One region of the Acidovorax sp. SDU_ACID1 genome, then DNA from elsewhere that is predicted to be linked to it. Evidence: predicted binding sites of a transcription regulator. Region 1 holds the regulator's gene; each other region holds the start of a gene.

The links. The regulator FNR, encoded in region 1, switches genes on or off when oxygen is low (the NO sensors DNR and NnrR bind a similar motif). The targets are predictions, from matches to a motif close to TTGATNNNNATCAA.
Region 2: a site for FNR is predicted at 2,861-2,874, ahead of napE (periplasmic nitrate reductase, NapE protein). Genes of this name have one in related genera too.
Region 3: a site for FNR is predicted at 2,052-2,065, ahead of AAG689_RS20475 (hemerythrin domain-containing protein). Genes of this name have one in related genera too.

Annotation. Positions count from the first base shown of each region.
Region 1 is NZ_CP152342.1:2,896,846-2,904,072, reverse strand. Features, by position in the region: gene ccoN (cytochrome-c oxidase, cbb3-type subunit I) at 1-47, shown strand, start outside; gene ccoO (cytochrome-c oxidase, cbb3-type subunit II) at 67-699, shown strand; gene AAG689_RS14330 (cbb3-type cytochrome c oxidase subunit 3) at 712-849, shown strand; gene ccoP (cytochrome-c oxidase, cbb3-type subunit III) at 880-1,794, shown strand; gene ccoG (cytochrome c oxidase accessory protein CcoG) at 1,876-3,318, shown strand; gene AAG689_RS14315 (FixH family protein) at 3,378-3,659, shown strand; gene AAG689_RS14310 (hypothetical protein) at 3,775-4,062, shown strand; gene fnr (fumarate/nitrate reduction transcriptional regulator Fnr) at 4,088-4,810, opposite strand; partial or broken gene hemN (oxygen-independent coproporphyrinogen III oxidase) at 5,006-6,387, shown strand; partial or broken gene AAG689_RS14295 (sulfite exporter TauE/SafE family protein) at 6,391-7,117, shown strand; gene AAG689_RS14290 (HD-GYP domain-containing protein) at 7,219-7,227, shown strand, end outside.
Region 2 is NZ_CP152342.1:242,713-249,939, forward strand. Features, by position in the region: gene AAG689_RS01075 (ATP-binding protein) at 1-961, shown strand, start outside; gene AAG689_RS01080 (phospholipase D-like domain-containing protein) at 958-2,343, shown strand; gene AAG689_RS01085 (bacteriocin) at 2,450-2,794, shown strand; gene napE (periplasmic nitrate reductase, NapE protein) at 2,942-3,118, shown strand; gene AAG689_RS01095 (chaperone NapD) at 3,153-3,440, shown strand; gene napA (periplasmic nitrate reductase subunit alpha) at 3,421-5,910, shown strand; gene AAG689_RS01105 (nitrate reductase cytochrome c-type subunit) at 5,926-6,411, shown strand; gene AAG689_RS01110 (cytochrome c3 family protein) at 6,437-7,078, shown strand; gene ccmA (cytochrome c biogenesis heme-transporting ATPase CcmA) at 7,065-7,227, shown strand, end outside.
Region 3 is NZ_CP152342.1:4,162,365-4,169,591, reverse strand. Features, by position in the region: gene AAG689_RS20495 (ABC-type transport auxiliary lipoprotein family protein) at 1-188, shown strand, start outside; gene AAG689_RS20490 (phosphoadenosine phosphosulfate reductase family protein) at 246-869, shown strand; gene AAG689_RS20485 (CsbD family protein) at 1,102-1,320, shown strand; gene AAG689_RS20480 (hypothetical protein) at 1,385-1,963, shown strand; gene AAG689_RS20475 (hemerythrin domain-containing protein) at 2,138-2,635, shown strand; gene AAG689_RS20470 (hypothetical protein) at 2,642-2,869, opposite strand; gene AAG689_RS20465 (cell envelope integrity protein CreD) at 2,866-4,317, opposite strand; gene crcB (fluoride efflux transporter CrcB) at 4,410-4,775, opposite strand; fluoride riboswitch at 4,878-4,951, opposite strand; gene creC (two-component system sensor histidine kinase CreC) at 4,959-6,374, opposite strand; gene AAG689_RS20450 (response regulator) at 6,435-7,109, opposite strand; gene AAG689_RS20445 (MarC family protein) at 7,112-7,227, opposite strand, start outside.

The sequences.
Region 1 (7,227 bases):
GTTCCGTCAAGGTGGCCATCCCGGCCGTGAATGCTGCTCACGCCTGAAGGCCCGAGGACTCAAGACATGTCTGATACCCAAAACAAAGCATCGTCCGGCTTCACCCACGAGAAGGTCGAGACCAGCAACTTCCTCATGATCGTCCTGATTCTGCTGGTGGTCGCCGTCGGGGGGCTGGTGGAAATCGTTCCGCTGTTCTTCCAGAAGTCCACCACGGAGCCGGTCCAGGGCATCAAGCCCTACACGGCCGTGCAGTTGATCGGCCGCGACATCTACCTGCGCGAGGGCTGCTACAACTGCCATTCGCAGATGATCCGCCCGTTCCGCGCCGAGACGCTGCGCTACGGCCACTACTCGGTGGCGGGTGAGTTCGTCTACGACCACCCCTTCCAGTGGGGCTCCAAGCGTACCGGTCCCGATCTGCACCGCGTGGGCGGCAAGTACAGCGACGAATGGCATCGCATCCACCTGAACAACCCGCGCGACGTGGTGCCCGAGTCCAACATGCCTGCCTATCCGTGGCTCGAGAAGAACCTGATCAATCCTGCCGACGTGGCTCCGCGCATGAAGGCGCTGCGCACCGTGGGCGTCCCGTATACGGACGAGGACATCGCGGGAGGGGCGGAGGCCGTCAAGGGCAAGACCGAGATGGACGCCGTCGTGGCCTACCTGCAAGTGCTGGGCCGCGCGCTCAAGTAAGGAGAGGAAGCCATGGACATCACCACCATGCGCATCGTGGCCACGCTGGCATCGCTGGCGTGTTTCGTGGGCATCTGGTTCTGGGCGTACATGCGCAGCAACCGGGCCCGCTTCGAAGAGGCCGCGCAAGTGCCCTTCGCCGAGGACTGAATGGCTCCTTCACAAGAAAAGAGATAACCCATGAGCGATTTCACCCATAACTTCTGGTCCCTCTATGTGGCCGGAATCACCATCATCGGCATCGTGGCCTGTGGCCTGCTGCTGTGGATCACCTCGCGCAAAAAAGTCGAGGCGACGGCGGACAATACGACCGGCCACGTCTGGGACGTCGATCTGACGGAAATGAACAACCCCATGCCCCGCTGGTGGATGTGGCTGTTCGTCATCACTCTCGTTTTCGGTGCCGGCTACCTGATCGCCTATCCTGGCCTGGGTACCTTCAAGGGCCAGCTGGGCTGGACCCAGCTGGGTGAGTACCAGGCTGAGGTCGACAAGGCTTCTGCGGAACTCCAGCCTCTCTATGCCCGTTTCGCCAGCATGAAGACCGAGGAAATGGCAGGCGATGCGGCGGCCATGGCCATCGGCGAGCGCTTGTTCATGAACAACTGCGCGCAATGCCACGGTTCCGACGCGCGCGGCAGCAAGGGCTTCCCCAGCCTGGCGGACGGCGACTGGCTGTATGGCGGCGCGCCCGACCAGATTCGCCAGACCATCCACGACGGCCGCGTGGGTGTCATGCCCCCCATGGCTGCAGCGGTGGGCTCTCCCGAGGATGTGCGCAACCTCTCGCACTATGTGCTCAGCCTGTCGGGCAGCCCGCATGACTCGCTGAAGGCATCGCTGGGCAAGTCGAAGTTCACGGCGTGCGCTGCGTGCCATGGCATGGACGGCAAGGGCAACGTGGCTCTGGGTGCCCCCAATCTGACGGATGACATTTGGCTGCACGGTTGGGGCGAAGCCGCCATCACGGCTATGATCAACAACGGAAAGACCAACGAGATGCCGGCACAGGCCGGCAAGCTGACCGACGCACAGATCAGCGTGCTGACAGCTTACGTGTGGGGCTTGTCCAACAAGGCCGGCGCCGCGCGCTGACGCCCCTCCACCGGCCGGACACCCCCTCATGGGGTGCCGGCCGTTTTTCATGCGGAAGCCGCTTCCCAAGAGATCCCCACCATGAAGCCAGCCGAAGGCCAGCCCCGCAAGGTGATCCCCATCGCACCTGCCGCGGCAGATAACTCGCAAACCGAAGTTGTTTCGCTGTACGAGGCGCAGAAGAAGATCTATCCCCGTTCCATCAGCGGCATTTTTGCCCGGTGGCGGTGGGTCATGGTGTTCCTGACGCAGTTGATCTTCTACGGGTTGCCATGGTTCGAGTGGGGCCAGCGCCAGATGGTGCTTTTCGACCTCGGTGCCCGGCGTTTCTACATCTTCGGGCTCGTGCTCTATCCGCAGGACTTCATCTACCTGACGGGCCTGCTCATCATCTCGGCCCTTTCGCTGTTCCTGTTCACCGCTGTCGCAGGGCGCCTGTGGTGTGGTTTCTCGTGCCCGCAGACGGTCTACACGGAAATGTTCATGTGGATCGAGCACAAGATCGAAGGGGATCGCAGTGCCCGCATGCGCCTGGACAACGGACCGTGGACCTTCGAGAAGGTGTGGAAGAAGTCGCTCAAGCAACTGGTCTGGATTGCCGTGGCGTTCTGGACAGGGTTTACCTTCGTGGGATACTTCGTTCCCATTCGCGAACTGGGCAGCGAATTGCTGGCGCTCCAGGGGACGTGGCAGATTTTCTGGGTGCTCTTCTACGGTTTTGCCACCTACGGCAATGCGGGCTACCTGCGCGAGCAGGTGTGCAAGTACATGTGCCCCTATGCGCGCTTCCAGAGCGCCATGTTCGACAAGGACACTTTGGTCGTGACGTACGACCCTGAGCGCGGTGAGCCGCGCGGGCCACGCAACAAGAGCATCGATCACAAGGCGAAGGGACTCGGCGACTGCATCGACTGCACGCTGTGCGTGCAGGTGTGTCCTACGGGCATCGATATCCGGGAGGGCCTGCAGTATGAATGCATTGGCTGCGGCCTCTGCGTGGATGCATGCAACACCGTGATGGACAAGATGAAGTACCCGAGAGGGCTGATCCGCTTCTCTACGCAGAACGGCGTGAAGAACCATTGGACGCAGTCGCAGATGCTCAAGCGCGTGCTGCGTCCGCGCGTGCTGATCTATACGGCTGTGCTGGCCTTGCTGTGCGTGGGCATGCTGGCCAGCCTCGTGGTGCGCACGCCGCTCAAGGTGGACGTGGTCCGCGACCGCGCGGCACTGTCCCGGATCGTGGCAGGCGGCAAGCTGGAAAACATCTACCGCTTGCAGATCATGAATGCCACCGAAGGCACGCAGCGCTACCGTATCAGTGCGCGCGGGCTGGAAGGGCTGGAAGTCGCCTCCGAATCGGAGATCGATATCGGACCGGCCGAGTCGCGCTGGGTGGCAGTGCGGCTGCAGGTGCCCTATGGTTCTGCCGCGCCCGGGTCGCACACTGTGTTTTTCGACATCCAGGCACAAGGCGATAAAGCGCAGGTGGCCGAGAAGTCGGTGTTCCTGGTACCCCGCTGATGGGCTTGCCAGGTGGTTATGTTCAGGTCAGGCCTCCTTATGGGGCCAAGGAGTTTCCCATGCCCGCAGTCCCATCCATGAATGAATCGCCAGTGGCGCAGCCTTGGTGGAAATATGGCCATGTCTGGCTGGTGATCGCCGGGCCGGTGATCGTGGTGATCGCTGGCTTCGTGACGCTGTGGCTCGCGATCCGGCAGCCCGACCCTGTATTGGCGGAAGACTATTACCAGCGTGGCCTAGAGATCAACAAGACGCTCCAGCATTCCGAGGCCAGCATGGCCCCTGCGATAAAGGGCCGCAACCATGCCGCCACGCCCCTCGAGGACCAGCCTCGCCGGTGACGCGGAGCCGCATCCGAAAAGAATTGATGCAGGTAAGGGGAATCGAGAGGTCGGGTACTCTTTGCACGCGCAGGGCATGATGCTAGGCTGTCACCATTGCAAGGAGGCACGCGAAATGTGGACGCAGCGACTGATGTGGATTGCCTGGCCCGCCTTTCTGATGGCAGGGGTCATGGAAATGGTGGTGTTTGCCTTCGTGGATCCGGAGGCATTGCACTGGTTCGACCAACCCATGAACCTATCGCGGCAAGGCGTTTACACCGTTGCCTTCTTCATCTTCTGGTTGGTGATCATGGCGTCGAGTGCATTGACGACCATGCTGTCCCTCTCGCCGTTCGAGGTCAACCGCTGTCCTGTGCCCAAGGGAGACCGTCCCCTGGACTGCGCAAAGTATTCGTCCTGAAGACGCGGGCCGCCTGCAAGGCGGTTCAGTGGCAGGCTTGTTGGCTGTTCACGATGCGTTTCAGGGCATCGGTGTCCACGATGCGGACATGCCGCTGCTTGACTTCCACGATGCCTTCTTCCACGAATTTCGAGAATGTACGGCTCACGGTTTCCAGCTTGAGACCGAGGTAGCTGCCGATTTCCTCACGCGTCATGCGCAGGACCAGTTCCGACTGGGAAAATCCCCGCGCATGCAGGCGCTGCACCAGATTCAACAGGAAAGCCGCTAGACGCTCCTCGGCGCGCATGCTGCCGAGCAGGAGCATGACGCCATGTTCACGCACGATCTCGCGGCTCATGATCTTGTGCACATGGCTCTGCAGTGCCGTCACTTCGCGGGAGAGCTCTTCAATGCGGTCGAAGGGCATCACGCAGACTTCTGCATCCTCGAGCGCTACGGCGTCGCAGGTGTGCCTGTCGTTCACGATGCCATCGAGGCCGATGATCTCCCCGGCCATCTGGAAGCCGGTGACCTGATCGCGTCCATCCTCCGTGGCGACGCAGGTCTTGAAAAAGCCCGTGCGGATCGCAAAAAGGGAAGTGAAGGCTTCACCGTTGCGAAACAGCGTGCCGCCTCGCTTGATCTTGCGGCGGATGGCCACGATTTCGTCGATGCGTTGCAATTGCTGGTCGTTCAGCCCCAGGGGCATGCAAAGCTCGCGCAAGTTGCAGTTGGAACACGCAACTTTGATGGTCTGCAGATTCATGTGCACGGGCGCCCTGTTCATGTGGCTAGCTTACCTCTGAAACCCCTGGAGGCGGAAATGCCGCAGGGAATTGACCGACTTTGAGCCGAAATCAAATTGTCGCTATCCTGACCCCGTGAGTGCTTGATTAAAGTCAAGGACGAGCCGGGGTCTCTGCGGCACAGTGGATAGTCAGATACAAGGAAAATTTTCCCCATGACTGTTGTCACCACCGAGCTCTTGCGTCGCTTCGATGTGCCTGGGCCGCGCTACACCTCCTACCCGACGGCGGACCGTTTCGTGGAGGCTTTTGGCGAAGAAGAATACATTCTTGCGCTGCAGCAGCGCCGCGTGGGTTCGGCGGCCAAAGCGATGCCATTGTCGCTGTATGTGCACATCCCGTTTTGCGAGTCGCTGTGCTACTACTGCGCATGCAACAAGATTATCACGCGGCACCCGGAACGGGCGGAGGTCTACCTGCGCTATCTGAGTCGGGAGATCGACCTGCATACGGCCCATTGCGGTGTCGGGCAGCACGTCAGCCAGTTGCATCTGGGAGGGGGACGCCGACATTCCTGTCCGACGAGGGGCTGCGCGAGCTCATGGGCATGCTGCGCCGCAGCTTCGTGCTGGCGCCTGGGGGCGAATATTCGATTGAAGTGGATCCGCGCACGGTCGACGAGCAGCGCCTGGCTCTGCTGGCGGAACTGGGCTTCAACCGGCTCAGCTTCGGTGTGCAGGATTTCGACCCCGAGGTGCAGAAAGCGGTGCACCGCGTGCAGCCCGCGGAGAAGGTATTCGCCCTGGTGGCGAGCGCCCGCAAGCTGGGATTCGAGTCGGTCAACGTGGATCTGATCTACGGTTTGCCACGCCAGACTCCGGAGTCCTTCGACCGTACGCTGGAGCAGGTCACCCAGTTGCGCCCGGACCGCATTGCGCTCTACGCGTATGCCCACCTGCCCGAGCGGTTCAAGGCGCAGCGGCGCATCGTCTCCGCCGAGTTGCCCATGGCATCGGCCAAAGTGTCCATGCTGGCCCGCTCCATGGATGTCTTCATGGCTAGCGGCTATGTGTACGTGGGCATGGATCATTTTGCCTTGCCGGACGACGCTCTGGCCGTGGCCAAGCGCCAGGGGCGCCTGCATCGCAACTTCCAGGGCTACAGCACCCAGCCTGACTGCGACCTGATCGGCCTGGGCGTCTCGGCCATCGGCCGCATCGGCGCTACCTACAGCCAGAACGTCAAGACCCTGGACGAATACTACGACGCGATCAACCAGGGGCACCTGCCCGTTGTGCGCGGCTTGGCGCTGACCCGTGACGATCTGATACGCCGTGCGGTCATCATGGCCTTGATGTGCCAGGGCAAGGTGCTTTTCGAGCCCATGGAGCAATCCTGGCTGATCGATTTTCGCCGTTACTTTGATGTCGAACTGGCCCGGTTGCAGGAGATGGAAGGGCAAGGCCTGGTGAAAATCAATTCCGATGGCGTGGAGGTCACGCCGATGGGATGGTTCTTCGTGCGGGGTGTGGCGATGGTGTTCGACAAGTACCTGCAGGCCGGGCGCAACCGGGCGCAGTTCTCCCGCATCATCTGATCCATGCTGCTGGCCCTGGCCTCCACGGCATTGCTCATGGGCATCACGGGCGGGGCGCACTGCCTTGTCATGTGCGCGGCTCCTTGCGGCGCATTGACGGGGCAAGGGGGGAAAGCCACAGGCCTCGGAGCAGGCGGTCCAGTGGGTCTCGCACAAGCGCCGGGGCAGGGGGCGCCTGCTGGGATTCCACTTGGGGCGGCTCGTTGGCTACGGTGCGGCGGGAGCCATGGCTGCGCTGGCAATGGAGCGCCTGGCGTGGCTGAGCCAGTTCAGCCCTGCGCTGCGCCCAGCGTGGACGATGATGCATGTGATGATCCTGGCCTGGGGGGCGCTGATGGTGCTGCAGGCGCGCCAGCCCGCGTGGATCGAAGCCGCTGGTCGCCGCGTATGGGCCAAAACCAAGCCTCTCGTATCCAAGCCTGGAGGGGTGTTTGCTGCGGGAGTCGCCTGGGCCCTGCTGCCTTGCGGCCTGCTGTATACCGCATTGCTCATGGCCGCACTGAGCGGCAGTGTGGCCAACGGGGCTGCGTGCATGGTGCTGTTCGGAATCGGCAGCGGTTTGTGGCTGGTCGCCGGCCCTTGGGCATGGAGCCGGTTGCGCGAGCGGCTGAACGCGCTGCGCGGAAGCTGGGGGACGCGGTTGGCCGGCGCGGTGCTCCTGACCATGGGGGCATGGGCCCTATGGATGGACGTAGTCCACGGACAGCCGGCCCCCTGGTGCGTGAGCTGAGTGTTGCATCGGCGGCTGTCGCCTACTATTTGTAACAACTCTAAAGCTGCCGTAACTGATGATAATGGTTCAATCAAAGCGAGCTGCCTGCGCTCCGTGAAGTGAACCAA
Region 2 (7,227 bases), 2.5 Mb from region 1:
GGCCGTGCGCCGCGCCATGGCGCGCACGCTGGCACTGCGCACGGCCGTGCCCATCGCGCTCATGGCACCGCTGCTGGCGCTGGCCGCGTGGTGGGCCGTGGGCCGCTCGCTCGCGCCAGTGGAGCGCGTGCGCCGCCAGGTCGCGCAGCGGCGCGCCGATGATTTGGCGCCCGTCGATGGCGCCGGCCTGCCCGCCGAGGTGCGCCCGCTGGTGGACGAACTCAACCTGCTGCTGGCGCGCGTGGAGCAGGCCTTCCAGGCGCAGCAGCACTTCGTGGCCGATGCGGCGCATGAGTTGCGCTCACCCCTGGCCGCGCTCAAGCTGCAGGCCCAGGCCCTGCAGCGCGCGCCCGACGCCGCCGCGCGCGAGTACGCCACCGAGCGCCTGTCCGCCGGCATCGACCGCGCCACGCGCCTGGTGGAGCAGCTCCTGGCCCTGGCGCGGCACGAGGCGCAGGCCGCCGCGGGCGCCCCCGTGCAGTCCGTGGCGCTGGCCGAACTGGCGCGCCAGGCCGTGGCGGATGCCGCCCCCGCAGCGCAGGCGCGCGCCATCGACCTGGGCCTGGCACCGCTCGACGCGCAGGCCGAGCACGCCACCGTGCCCGGCCACGCGCAGGCCCTGGCCATCCTGCTGCGCAACCTCATCGACAACGCCATCAAGTACACGTCCGAGGGCGGCACGGTGGACGTGCAGGTGCTGCGCGCGCCCGGCCACCTCGTCCTGGCGGTGGACGACAGCGGCCCCGGCATCCCGCCCGCCGAGCGCGAGCGCGTGCTGCAGCGCTTCCACCGCGCGCCCGCGGAAGGTGCGCCGCAGGCGGAAGGCAGCGGCCTCGGCCTGGCCATCGCCGAGGCCATCGCGCGCCTGCATGGCGCACGGCTGGCGCTGGGCACCGCGCCGCGCTTGGGCGGCCTGCGCGCCGAAGTGCATCTGCCGCTGGGAGGCGAGGGCGCCGCATGATCCGCGTGGCCGTGCTCTCCGGCCTGGGCCATGCCGTGTTCGTGGCCGTGGGGCTGCTGGTCTACGTCATGGGCACGCGCATCGGGCACCAGCGCCGCCACCCTTCGGCCGCCGTGGGTTGGGTGCTGGGCATCGTGGCGTTCCCCTACCTCGTCGTGCCGTTGTTCCTGCTGTTCGGCACACGCAAGTTCGCACGGCCCGCGCGGCGCCAGCCGGGGCGGCCGGCCAGCGAGGGCGGCCCGCCCTGGGCCGCGCAGCTGCTGGCCTGCATGGAGGTGGCACCGGCCGCGCGCAGCCAGCGCATCGTGATGCACGCCGACGGCAGCGAGGCCTTGCAGGGGCTGCTGGGCACCATCGCATCGGCCCGGCGCCAGCTGGATGTCTGCACCTACGTCTTCGCCCACGACGCGGTGGGCGCCCAGGTGGCGCGTGCGCTGCTGGAGTGCGTGCGGCGCGGCGTCGCCGTGCGCCTGCTGGTGGACGCGGTGGGCAGCATGCGCACGCCGCCGGGCATGCTGCGCGCGCTGCGCCGCCAGGGCGTGCAGGTGCGCCGCTTCATGCCCCTGCTGCACAACCCCCTGCGCGGGCGCACCAATCTGCGCAACCACCGCAAGCTCGTTGTGGCCGACGGGCAGCGCCTGTGGAGCGGCGGGCGCAACCTGGCCTGCGAATACTTCATGGACCGGCCAGGCCACCCTGCCTGGGTGGACCTGAGCTACGAGGTCGAAGGCCCCGTGGCTGCCCAGGCCCACCTGCAGTTCGGCACCGACTGGCGCACCGCCAGCGGCCGCCTGCTGCGCCGCATGCGCAAGACGGTCGCGCCGCCGGTGCAGGAGGCTGACAGCGGGCCGCTGGCCCAGTGGCTGCCCAGCGGCCCGGACCATGCCGACGACACCGTGCATGCGCTGCTGCTGGCCGGTGCCTACCATGCGCAGCGGCGCATCGTGGCCGTCACGCCGTATTTCGTGCCCGACGACGCGCTGCTCGACGCCTGGTGCCTGGCCTGCCGCCGCGGCGTGCAGGTCAGCCTGCTGGTGCCCGAGCGCTCCAACCACCGTCTGGCCGACATCGCCCGCGAGCGCGCCCTGCGTGCGCTGGCCGCTGCCGGCGCGCACATCTGGCTGGCCCCGGCCATGGTGCATGCCAAGGCTGTGCTGGTCGACGACGGCCTGGCCCTGGCCGGCTCGCTCAACCTCGATGCGCGCAGCCTTTTCCTCAACTACGAGGCCATGACGGCGTTCTATGGCGAGGAGCAGGTCGGCTGGCTGTCCGCATGGTGCGAGGAGCAGATCGCCGCCGCGCAGCCCTACCATGCGCGCCGCCCCTCCTGGATGCGCGACATCGCCGAGGGCGTGGTGCGGGCCGTGGGCTTTCAGCTCTAGGCTTTGTCCGACACCCGGACGGCCCTCTGGAGGGCGCAGCGCCTTGCCCCGTGGGCGGTAGAAAAGGTTCGTCCATTCACAAGGAGCGCGCCATGAACACCATGCCATCCCCCACGAACAGCCGATCGACCCGGATCTGGCCGAGCAGGCCCGTCCTGGCCACGGCGTACCGTCGCAGGACCCGGAGCCGGCGGCGCAATTGCCCCTGTCGGCCGAGGAGCAGGAGCGGGAATCCCATTCGACCCTGATGGGCGGCGGCATGGTGGCCGGGGCTGCCACCGGAGCTGCCGTTGGCGTCGCTGTCGGGGGGCCGCTGGGCGTGCTGGTCGGCGGCACACTGGGCGGCGTCGCCGGTGCCCTGGGCGGCGCGGCTGCGGGCAAGCTGACGGGCGACGAAGGCCAGGCTGCCGGGAAAGAGCCCCTTCGCGGCGATACCGGTAAAAAGAACTGAGCCCGGCAGAAAGCCTGCCCTGGCGGCTATCGCAAGGGGCAGTTGCCTGCTATTCGCCCAGTTTTCTTGATGTGAATCAAGTGTTCTGATGCGGGATTTAACACGCGTCAATTAGGGACTTAGAATTGATTTTCATCAGGGGGAAAGATGCCGAGAAACTCTGCCGATTCCATCGATACGGGCCCATCGACACGTCAGGAGGAGGCGCGGAGTTTCCTGTTCCTCGCTGGAGTGATGGTCCCCATTCTGGCCGTGCTGGTGGTTGCCGGCTACGGGTTCGCTGTCTGGATCTACCAGATGTTCGCCGGCCCGCCCGGTAGCTGAACCGGCCTCGTCGAAGCCAGCCATGCGCCAGCCAATGACCGAAGAACTTCACATCACCAGCCTGGTTGTCCATGTGCAGCCACGCCGGGCCGAAGGTGCCGATGCGGCCATCGCCGCGCTGCCTGGCGCCCACATCCACGGATCCGACCCGAATGGCAAGCGCGTCGTCACGCTCGAGGCGCCTTCCGCGTCCGCGATCCTGGACCACGTTGAGGCGATCCAACGCATTGACGGTGTGATCAATGTGGCGATGGTGTACCAGCACGTCGAGCCGCTCGACGCCATGAACAAGGAGATAACGAATGTCGAGTACCCGACGTGATTTTGTGCGGCAATCCGCCGCGGCTGCGGCAGGCTCTGTCGCTGGCATTCCCATCGCCCAGGCCCAGGGAGGCCATGCGGCGGCGGAGGCTTCCAAGCTGACCTGGTCCAAAGCGCCCTGCCGCTTTTGCGGCACGGGGTGCGGAGTCACGGTGGCGGTGAAGGACAACCGCGTGGTGGCCACGCAGGGCGACCCGCAGGCCGAAGTGAACCGCGGCCTGAACTGCGTGAAGGGCTACTTCCTGTCCAAGATCATGTACGGCGAAGACCGGCTGACCCGGCCGCTGCTGCGCATGAAGAACGGCCAGTACGCCAAGGACGGCGAGTTCCAGCCCGTCTCCTGGGACAAGGCCTTCGACGTGATGGCCGAGCAGTTCAAGAAGACGCTCAAGGCGAAGGGGCCCACGGCGGTCGGCATGTTCGGCTCCGGCCAGTGGACGGTCTGGGAGGGCTATGCCGCATCGAAGCTGATGAAGGCGGGCTTCCGCTCCAACAACCTCGACCCCAATGCGCGCCACTGCATGGCCTCGGCCGTCACGGGCTTCATGCGCACCTTCGGCATGGACGAGCCGATGGGCTGCTACGACGACATCGAAGCCGCCACCGCCTTCGTGCTGTGGGGCTCCAACATGGCCGAAATGCACCCCGTGCTGTGGACGCGCGTGACCGACCGCCGCCTGAGCGGCCCCAACGTGAAGGTGGCGGTGCTCTCCACGTTCGAGCACCGGTCCTACGAGCTGGCCGACATCCAGATGACGTTCAAGCCGCAGACGGACCTGGCCATCCTGAACTTCATCGCCCACCACATCATTTCCACGGGCCGCGTGAATAAGGAGTTCGTGGACAAGCACACGAACTTCAAGGCCGGCAATACCGACATCGGCTACGGATTGCGCCCGGAGCATCCGTTGCAGCAGGCCGCAAAGAATGCAGGCGACCCCAACGGTGCCAAGCCCATCACGTTCGAGGATTACGCCAAGTTCGTCTCCACCTACGACCTCGACTACACCGCCAAGCTGACGGGCGTGCCGAAGAACCGCCTGCTGGCGCTGGCCGAGCTGTATGCGGACCCGAAGGTCAAGGTGGTTTCGTTCTGGACGATGGGCTTCAACCAGCACACGCGCGGCACATGGGCGAATAACCTCGTCTACAACATCCACCTGCTGACCGGCAAGATCGCCACGCCGGGCAACAGCCCGTTCTCGCTCACCGGACAGCCCTCGGCCTGCGGCACGGCGCGCGAGGTGGGTACGTTCTCGCACCGCCTTCCCGCGGACATGGTGGTCACCAACCCCAAGCACCGCGCGCATGCCGAGCACATCTGGAAGCTGCCCGAGGGCACGATCCCCGAGAAGCCGGGCTACCACGCCGTGCTGCAGAACCGCATGCTCAAGGACGGCAAGCTCAATGCCTACTGGGTCATGGTCAACAACAACATGCAGGCGGGCGCGAACCTGCACGAGGGCTACGCGGGCTACCGCAATCCCGACAATTTCATCGTCGTCTCGGATGCGTATCCCACGGTGACCGCCGTGGCGGCCGACCTGATCCTGCCCACCGCGATGTGGGTGGAAAAAGAGGGCGCCTACGGCAACGCGGAGCGGCGCACCCACTTCTGGCACCAGTTGGTCACCGCGCCGGGCGAGGCGCGTTCCGACCTCTGGCAGCTGATGGAGTTTTCCAAGCGTTTCAAGATCGAGGAGGTCTGGCCCGAGGAGCTCATCGCCAAGAAGCCGGCAGTGCGCGGCAAGACCTTGTTCGAGGTGCTCTTTCGTAACGGCCAGGTGGACAAGTTCCCGCTGGCGGATGTCTCTCCCGACTACGACAACAGCGAGGCGAAGGCCTTCGGCTTCTATCCCCAGAAGGGACTCTTCGAGGAATACGCCGCCTTCGGCCGCGGCCATGGCCACGACCTGGCACCGTTCGACGAATACCACAAGGTGCGCGGCTTGCGCTGGCCTGTCGTCAATGGCAAGGAAACGCTGTGGCGCTACCGCGAAGGCACGGACCCCTACGTGAAGGCCGGCACGGGCTACCAGTTCTACGGCAACACCGACAACAAGGCGAACATCTTCGCCCTGCCTTACGAGCCACCGGCCGAAGCGCCGGACACCGAGTTCCCGTATTGGCTGTCCACGGGCCGCGTGCTGGAGCACTGGCACTCGGGCTCGATGACGCGCCGCGTTCCCGAGCTGCACCGGGCGGTGCCCAATGCGCTGTGCTACATGCATCCGGAAGACGCCAAGGAGCTGGGCGTGCGCCGCGGCAGCGAGGTGGAGATCGTATCCCGCCGCGGCAAGATGCGCTCCCGGGTGGAGACCCGGGGCCGCAACAAGCCGCCGCGCGGCCTGGTCTTCGTGCCCTGGTTTGATGCGAGCCAGTTGATCAACAAGGTGACGCTGGACGCGACCGACCCGATCTCGCTGCAGACGGACTTCAAGAAGTGCGCGGTCAAGATCACCAAGGTCTGACGCAGGAGCTGTGCAATGAAATCGATCCTTCGACACATGGTGCTGGTGCTATGCATGGCTGCCGGCCTGGCGGTAGCGCAGCAGCAGCCGGCGCGCACGTTCACCGACGCGGCGCGCGGCCCTACGCCCATCCTGGAGACCACCAAGCCGCCGGTGCTGGGCAACTCCGTCAACGACGACCTGCGGCGCACGCGCAACTACGCCATGCAGCCCCCGGTGATTCCGCATCGGGTGGACGGCTACCAGGTGGACAAGAATTTCAACAAGTGCATGGACTGCCATGCGCGGGGCAGGACCGATGTCTCGCAGGCGATCCCGGTGAGCATCACGCACTACATGGACCGCGACGGCAACGTGCTGGGCCAGATCTCCACGCGGCGGTATTTCTGCATGCAGTGCCACGTCTCGCAGGACAACGTGCGCCCGATCGTGAACAATACCTTCCAGGACGTCGACACCGTGATCCAGCGCGAGCTGAAAAAGAGCGGGAAGCAGAAATGACGGCCAGCCCGTGCGGAGTGATGCCGTGAACAAAGCATTGAACCTTTTGAAGCGCTACTGGCTGGTGATCCGCCGGCCCAGCGTCCATTTCAGCCTGGGGTTCCTGACCATCGGCGGCTTCATCGGCGGCGTGCTCTTCTGGGGCGCCTTCAACACCGCGATGGAACTCACGAACACCGAGAAGTTCTGCACCGGCTGCCACGAGATGCGGGACAACGTGTTCGCGGAACTCAAGAGCACCATCCACTACACGAACCGCTCGGGTGTGCGGGCCGTCTGCTCCGATTGCCACGTACCGCACAACTGGACCGACAAGATCGCCCGCAAGATGCAGGCCTCCAAGGAGGTGTGGGGGAAGATCTTCGGGACGATCAGCACCCCCGAGAAATTCCAGGACAAGCGGCTCGAGCTGGCGCAGCACGAATGGGCGCGCCTGAAAGCCAACGATTCGCTGGAATGTCGCAACTGTCACAACTACGATTCGATGGACTTCACCCGCCAGAGCGTTCGGGCGCAGAACATGCACTCGACCTATCTCGCGAACAAGGAGAAGACCTGCATCGACTGCCACAAGGGGATCGCCCACCGCCTGCCGCACATTCCGCCGGGCGATGCACCCACCGATACCCCGGGCCAGAAGGTTCCCCAGCCGGATGCCAAGTCCTAGCGGGCAGGACATTGCACAACTCGCCGCCGTGGGCCTGCAGTGCCGAAGGGGCGGCCGCACGCTCGTGCGGGACGTGAGCTTCAAGGCCGGACGCGGGCAGCTCGTCGAGCTGCGGGGTTCCAACGGCAGCGGCAAGACCACGCTGATCC
Region 3 (7,227 bases), 1.3 Mb from region 1:
TGGTGCGCCTGCGCGCCTCTGTGGCGCGTGCCGCCAGCGCCGGCGACACGCTGGTGGCCCAGCGTGTGTTCGCCGTGCAGCGCCCCGCCGCCACGCAGGACGCCGCGGGCGGTGCGCGCGCCCTGGCCGAGGCCTCGGCCCAGGCCGCCGAGGAACTGGCGCAGTGGCTGGAGCAGCAGGGGCGCTGAGCGCGCAAACACCGAGGGAGCACAATGGGCGGTTTTCTCCCCCGCAAGCACCTTGCCATGAGCAGCATCGACCTCGCACACATCAACGCCACCCTCGGCCACGACGCCCAGGGGCTGGTGGACTGGGCCGTGGGCCTGGGCCGGCCGGCCATCGTCACCACCAATTTCCGTCCGTTCGAGGCCGTGATCCTGCACCTGTGCACGCGTGCCCAGCCCGACATGCCCGTGGTGTGGATGGACAACGGCTACAACACCGAGGCCACCTACCGCTTCGCCGACGAGGTGACCCGGCGCCTGCAGTTGAACCTCAGCATCTACCTGCCGCGCCGCTCGCGCGCGCACCGCGAGGCCGTGGACGGCCCCGTGCCGGCGCTGGATGATCCGCGCCACGCCGCGTTCACCGAGGAGGTCAAGCTCGAGCCCTTCGCCCGCGCGCTGCGCGAGACCGCGCCCCAGGTGTGGTTCACGGCTCTGCGCGCCAGCGACACCGCCGTGCGTGCGCAGATGGAGCCCGTGTCCATCAACCCCGACGGGCTCGTCAAGGTCGCGCCGCTGCTGCACTGGACGTCCAAGCAGCTCTACGAATACCTCGTGGCCCACGACCTGCCCAACAACTTCGACTATATGGACCCCACCAAGGGCGAAGACAACCGCGAGTGCGGGCTGCACCTGGCGCACTGAGCCGCGCTTCCCGCCACCCCCAGAGAGACGTGCGCCGCACGTCTTTTTTTTGCCCGGTCCGTGCTCCTTCGGCCTACATGCGGCTGTCGCTCCGCGCTGACGCGGCCCGCGCACCTGCGCCGACGGGCTGCGCAGCGCACGCTGCCTACAGTCTCTCCATCGCCCCACGCACCGCGATTCCCGCCGCCGGCGGGACGGGCAGGCGGCGAAGCATTCCCAAGGAGAGCCAGTCATGAATGAGGACCGCATCAAGGGCAACTGGAAGCAGTTCACCGGCAAGATCAAGGAGCAGTGGGGCAAGCTCACTGACGACGACCTCGACGTGATCGCCGGCAAGCGCGACCAGTTCCTGGGCAAGCTGCAGGAGCGCCAGGGCCTGGCCAAGGACGCAGCGGAAGAGCAGCTCAAGAGCTGGCAGCAACGCAACCCCGACTTCCGTTTCGACGACTGATATCCGTGTGCGGCGCGCCTGTCGCGCCGCCCGCGCCCTTCCACATTCCGCAGGAGGACTATCCATGAAAAATACACGCAATCTGATCGCCCTGGTCGCCGCCGGCCTGCTCGCCACGTCCGGCATGGCCATGACCCGCGAGGAGCACAGCGCCGCCAAGGACCGCATCTCCGCCGACTACAAGGCCGCCAAGGCCCAGTGCGACACGCTGAAGGCCAACGCCAAGGACATCTGCATGGCCGAGGCCAAGGGCAACGAAAAGATCGCCAAGGCCGAGCTGGAAGCCCAGTACAAGCCCAGCGATAAGGCCACCTACAAGGTGCATGAAGCCCGTGCCGACGCCGCCTACGACGTCGCCAAGGAAAAGTGCGACGACCAGCAGGGCAACGCCAAGGACGTCTGCGTGAAGGACGCCAAGGCCGCCCACGTGGCTGCCAAGGAAAACGCCAAGGTGGCGCGCGCCCAGGCCAAGGGCGCCGACAGCACCGCTGCCAAGCAGGCCGATGTGGCCGACGCGAAGAAGGATGCCGCGGAAGCCAAGCGCGAAGCAGACTACAAGGCCGCCAAGGAACGCTGCGATGCCATGAGCGGCGACGCCAAGGACGCCTGCGTGGCTGACGCCAAGCGCATGTACGGCCAGTGACCGGCAGGCGCTTGGCGCCCGCCCCGCATGCCGCAGACCCCGCCAGCCCGACGCTGGCGGGGTTTTTTCATGGGCGCAGCGGAGCGCCCTGACCTGCGTCAACACGCGCGGCGGCCATCGCTCCTATGCTCGCGCCGCTTTGGAAACGGCTTCGCAATGGAAGGAATACAGGCCATGGCCGCACTGGAATGGTCCGCAGGACTGGCGCTCGACCTGCCCCTCATGGACAACACCCACCAGGAATTCGTGGCGCTGCTGCAGTCCGTCGAACTTGCGGACGATGCGCGGCTGCTGTCCGCCTGGCAGGAACTGGTGGAACACACGCAGGCCCACTTCGACCAGGAAGACCGCTGGATGCAGGCCACGCGCTTCGCTTCCGGCAACTGCCACAGCCTGCAGCACAAGGTGGTGCTGAAGGTCATGCGCGAAGGCGCCGAGCGTGCGGCCCAGGGCGAGCTGCACGTGCTGCGCGGCATGGCGGCCGAGCTGGCCGTCTGGTTCCCGCAGCACACGCAGGCCATGGACGCCGCTCTCGCGCTGCACCTGCGCCGCGTGGGCTTCGACCCCGCCACCGGCACCGTGCAGTCGCCCGACGCGCTGCCGCAGGAGCTGATCCATGGCTGCGGCGGTGCCTGCTCGTCGGCCGAGCACGAAGCCGAAACGCACGCCTGACGCACCTCACCAGCGCCGCGCGGGCAACAGCCCCGCCATGCGCCATGCGAGCTCGCGCAGCGCCTGCCGCAGCGCCGGCGTGATGCCGCGCCGCCGGGGCGTGTAGGCCGCGGCCAGCACGCGCTGCTTGGCGTGGCGCAGGGCGGCGCGGTCGCGTTCCTGCAGCGCGCGCATCAGCCGGTCGTGGTAGCGCTGCACACGCCGGGCCTCGGCGGGGGTGAGGGGTGCATTCATGCTGCCACCTCCTGCACGGGCATGCGCCGTGCCGCCAGCCCATACCAGTCCACCTTGCGCGTGAGCACCATCACCGCCGCCAGCACCGCGAACAGCGCCACCGCGCCCACCACCAGCGCCGTCTGCTCCAGCTGCAGTAGCCCGTAGAGCAGCCCGTAGAGCAGCGCGATGCCCGCGCCGAACGGCAGGCCGCGCCAGCGCCCGCCCAGCATGTGGCTGGCGTAGTAGCCCAGCAGCAGCACGCAGGCCCCGGCCGCCAGCGCGTAGGACAGGCCGAAGGGCAGATGCTCCGACAGGCTCACCAGCAGCAGGAAGAAGCTGCACAGCGCGCTGCCCACCAGCAGGTACTGCACGGGGTGCACGCGCAGCCTTTTCGTCGCCGGGCCGCCCCAAGACGAAAAAGCGGCCCCCTCGGGGGGCAGCGACCCGCGCAGCGGCGGAGCGTGGGGGCCATTGCTCATGAGCTCGAACAGGCCCACGGCCACGAAGGTGAGGGCGATGAACAGCACGCCGTACTTGGTGGCGCGGTCCGACAGCGTGTAGGGGTTCACCGGGTCGACGAAGGCGACGCTGAAGCTGTCGGCGCAGCGGTCGCCACCGTCTTCGGGCGCGTCGCAGACCGCGCGGCCCTTGGCAATGTCCTGCTGCGCCGTGGTGGCGAGCGACGACAGGCGCCAGCGCGCGGTGAAGCCGCCGTCGCCCACCTCGCGCTCCGACGGCAGGAAGCGCCCCGCGAACGACGGGTGGGGCCAAGTGCTCTGCATCTGCACCTCGGTCGTGCCGCCCAGCGGCACGATGGCCAGGCGCTCGGTGCCCACGAGCTCCAGGTCGAGCGCGGCCGTGAGCACGCCCTCGCGGTGGCGCAGCCCCTCGGGCAGTGCCGCATGCAGGCCGCGCGAGTACACCGGGTGGAAGGTGCCGGGCCTGAGCACCTGCGCGCTGCCGTCCACATCCACCTGCGCGGCGCGGATGCCGCGCGCGTCCTGTACCGCCAGCATCAGGATGGGCGCGCCGCACTGCATGCGCGAGCCGCGCACCGTGCCTTCGGGCCGCAGGGCCGCGAGGTCGGGCCACTGGGCCGTCAGGTGGGCCTTCAGGGTGTAGGCGTGGACCTTGTGCAGGCCGCGCGCGCGCTCCTGCATCAGTGCGGCGGACTGCACCTGCAGCCGCTCGGGCGGGGCCGTCAGCAGGAACTCGCGCCGCCGCTCCTCGGTGCGCCGCTCGGCGCCGGTGCCCACGGTCTCGTCCCAGCTCTCCACGCAGGCGCTGTGCACCAGCGGGCCGATCAGCGTCTGCGGGCCGGCCAGGCTCTGCGCCACGCCATGGGCGGCCGCACTGCGGTAGAGCTGCCGGTCGCGCACTACGTCTTCGATCAGGCCCAGGCCGAACAGCAGCAGCATGCCGACGGCCGCGAGCGCGGCGATTTTTGCGAACAAGGGATGTTTCAAGGGAAGGCTCCTCCATGGGTGGTTCATGGAGGAGCAGTGTTCGCCGCGCGGGTGAGAAGGCGATGAAGTTTGTGAGGCGAATGTGAAGCGGTTCAGCGTACCGATGCCATGCCCAGGTACAGCGCCCCCACGCCCAGCGCCACGGAACCCGCCGCGTAGAGCGCCGCCATCGCCGTCTCGCCGCGCGAGTGCAGCAGCGCCACCTCCAGCGAAAAGGTGGAGAAGGTCGTGAAGCCGCCGAGGATGCCGGTGGTCAGGAACAGGCGCGCCTGCTGCGGCAGCCCGCTCTTTTGCGCCCAGAACTCCACCACCGCGCCCATTACGAACGAGCCCAGCACGTTGATGCACAGCGTACCCCACGGGAACGCGCCGCTCAGCAGCCGCGCCGCGAGCATGTTGACGCCATGGCGCAGCGCGGCACCCACGCCGCCGCCCAGAAACACAAGCAGGAATTCCATGATGGATGCCGCCCTCAGAAAAGTTCAAAAGAAATCGGGCAACAAAAAACCCGCCAGGCGGCGGGTGGGGATGCATCCTGCCGCAGGCGGACGCCATGCGCCCGTGCCGCAGGAGCCATCAGCCATCGGGGCAGGCCCCGGGGCGGTTGTCGGGAAGCTCCATTCCCATCACACCGGTGCATTTTATGCGAACAGCAGCTCCGCGCGGCAGCCTCCGGCCGTGTTGCGCACGCGCAGCTGCCCGCCGTGCAGCAGCATCACGCGCCGCACGATCGCCAGGCCCAGGCCCGAGCCGCTGCGCTGGCCGCCAGGGCGCGCGGTGGTGAAAAAGCGCTCGCCCAGGCGCGCCAGCGCGTATTCGGGCACGCCCGGGCCTGCGTCCTGCACGGCGACGGTGCTGCCGTGCAGCTCCACGCGCACGGCGGTGCCCTCGGGCGAGAAGTCGATAGCGTTGTCGATCAGGTTGCCGATGGCGAGGGTGACCAGCTCCGCCTCCCACGCGCCGCTCGCGCCCTCGCCGTGCAGCTCCAGCGCCACGCGGCGCTGGTGCGCGCGCGCCCGCGCCTGGGCGATGGCGCGCTCGGCGCAGTCGCGCAGCGCCACGGGCGCGGCGGCCTCGGCGTGCTGGCGCTGCTCCAGCTTGGAAAGCTCCAGCAGCCGGTCGATCAGGCGCTGCAGGCGCTCGCTCTGCTCCACCACCTGGGCGGCGAACTGGCGGCGGTCGGCCTCGGGCAGGTCGTCGTGCAGCAGCTCGCCCGCGCCGCGGATGGCGGCCACGGGGCTTTTGAGCTCGTGCGTGAGGGCGCGCACGTAGCCCTCGATGTAGTCGCGCCCTTCCAGCCGCTCGCGCATGCGCTCCATGGCGCGGGCCAGGTCGCCCAGCTCGCCGGGCACCTGCGGCACGGCGGGCGGCGGGCCGTCGCCGCTGGGCCCCTGCACGCTCAGGGCGTAGTCGCGCAGGCGGCGCACGTGCCACACCGTCCACACGGTGACGGCCACGCCCACCAGGGCCGAGAGCGCCAGCAGCAGCACGCCGCCGCGCAGCACCTTGCGTTCGGCGCGGTCGATGAAGCGCTGCACCGTGCGCGTGGGCTTGGCGACGGTGAGCACGCCCGCGATGCGTCCATCCACGCGGATCGGCGCGGCCACGTACATCACGCCGCTGGTGTCGTCCTGCTGCACGTCGCGGCTGGCGCGCGCGCCGTACTCGCCGCGCAGCGTGCGCGCCACGTCGTTCCACTGCGAATAGTCCTGCCCCTCGGCCTGGCGCTCGCTGTCGAAGAGCACACGGCCCGTGGCATCGGTCACGTAGATGCGGAAGTCCAGCGACTGCTTGGCCAGGCCCCAGATCGCCGCGTCCACCGGGCGGCTGGCGTAGGCGCGCACGTGGCGGGCGAAGGCGCCGTCCGCCTGCATGCGCCCGGCGGCCAGGTCGTCGCTGGCCAGCTCGGCGAGGATGTTGGCGGTGTCCACCATCATGTCTTCCATCACCTCGCGCACGCTGGGCTTGATCTCGGCAGTGAACACGCGCAGCACGAAGAACGCGGCGATGCCGTTGATGAGAAAGAAGGCGAACAGCAGGCGGATGCCGAGGCGCATGGGCTTCAAAAAAGTGAGCTGCCTGCGCTTGGCAGGTAAGCGCTGGAGGCCGATTTGGCTTCAAACATCCAGGCAGTACCCCATGCCCCGGTGCGTGCTGATGTACTCGCGCGCCGGGTCGGCTTCGCGCAGCTTGGCGCGCAGGGTCTTGATGTGGGTGTCCACGGTGCGGTCGGTGCTCTCGCTGTCGTCGCCCCAGGCGGCGGCGAGCAGCGCGTCGCGCGCGTGGATGCGGCCCGCGCCCGCGAGCAGCGTGGACAGCAGGCGGTATTCGCGCCGCGTGAGCGCGAGCGGCTGGCCGTGCAGGAAGATGCGCTGGCCGGCCGCGTCGTCGTGGAAGACCGGGGGCGCCGCGGCGGCGGGCGCGGCCGCGCGGCGCAGCAGGGCCTTCACGCGCGCGGCCAGTTCGCGCGGGCTGAAGGGCTTGGGCAGGTAGTCGTCGGCACCCAGCTCCAGGCCGAGCACGCGGTCGATCTCCTCGCCGTGGGCGGACAGCATGAGCACGGGCAGCGTGGGATGCGCGCCGCGCCGCAGCTCGCGCAGCAGGTCCAGGCCGTTGCCGTCGGGCAGGCCCACGTCGAGCACCAGCAGGTCGAAGCACGCGCCCCGCAGTTGAGCCCGCGCGTCGCCCAGCAGCAGGCTGTGCGTGACGGCCAGGCCCTCGCGCTCGAAGGCGTAGGCCACGGTGCGGGCGATGGCGGGGTCGTCCTCGACGAGCAGCAGCCGCGTGCCCATGGCTACCCTGCCAGCGCCGGGAACAGCTTGGTCAGCCCGTCGGCCATCACCTCCACCGCCAGCGCGGCCAGGATCAGGCCCATGAGCCGCGTCATCACGCTGATGCCGGTCTTGCCGA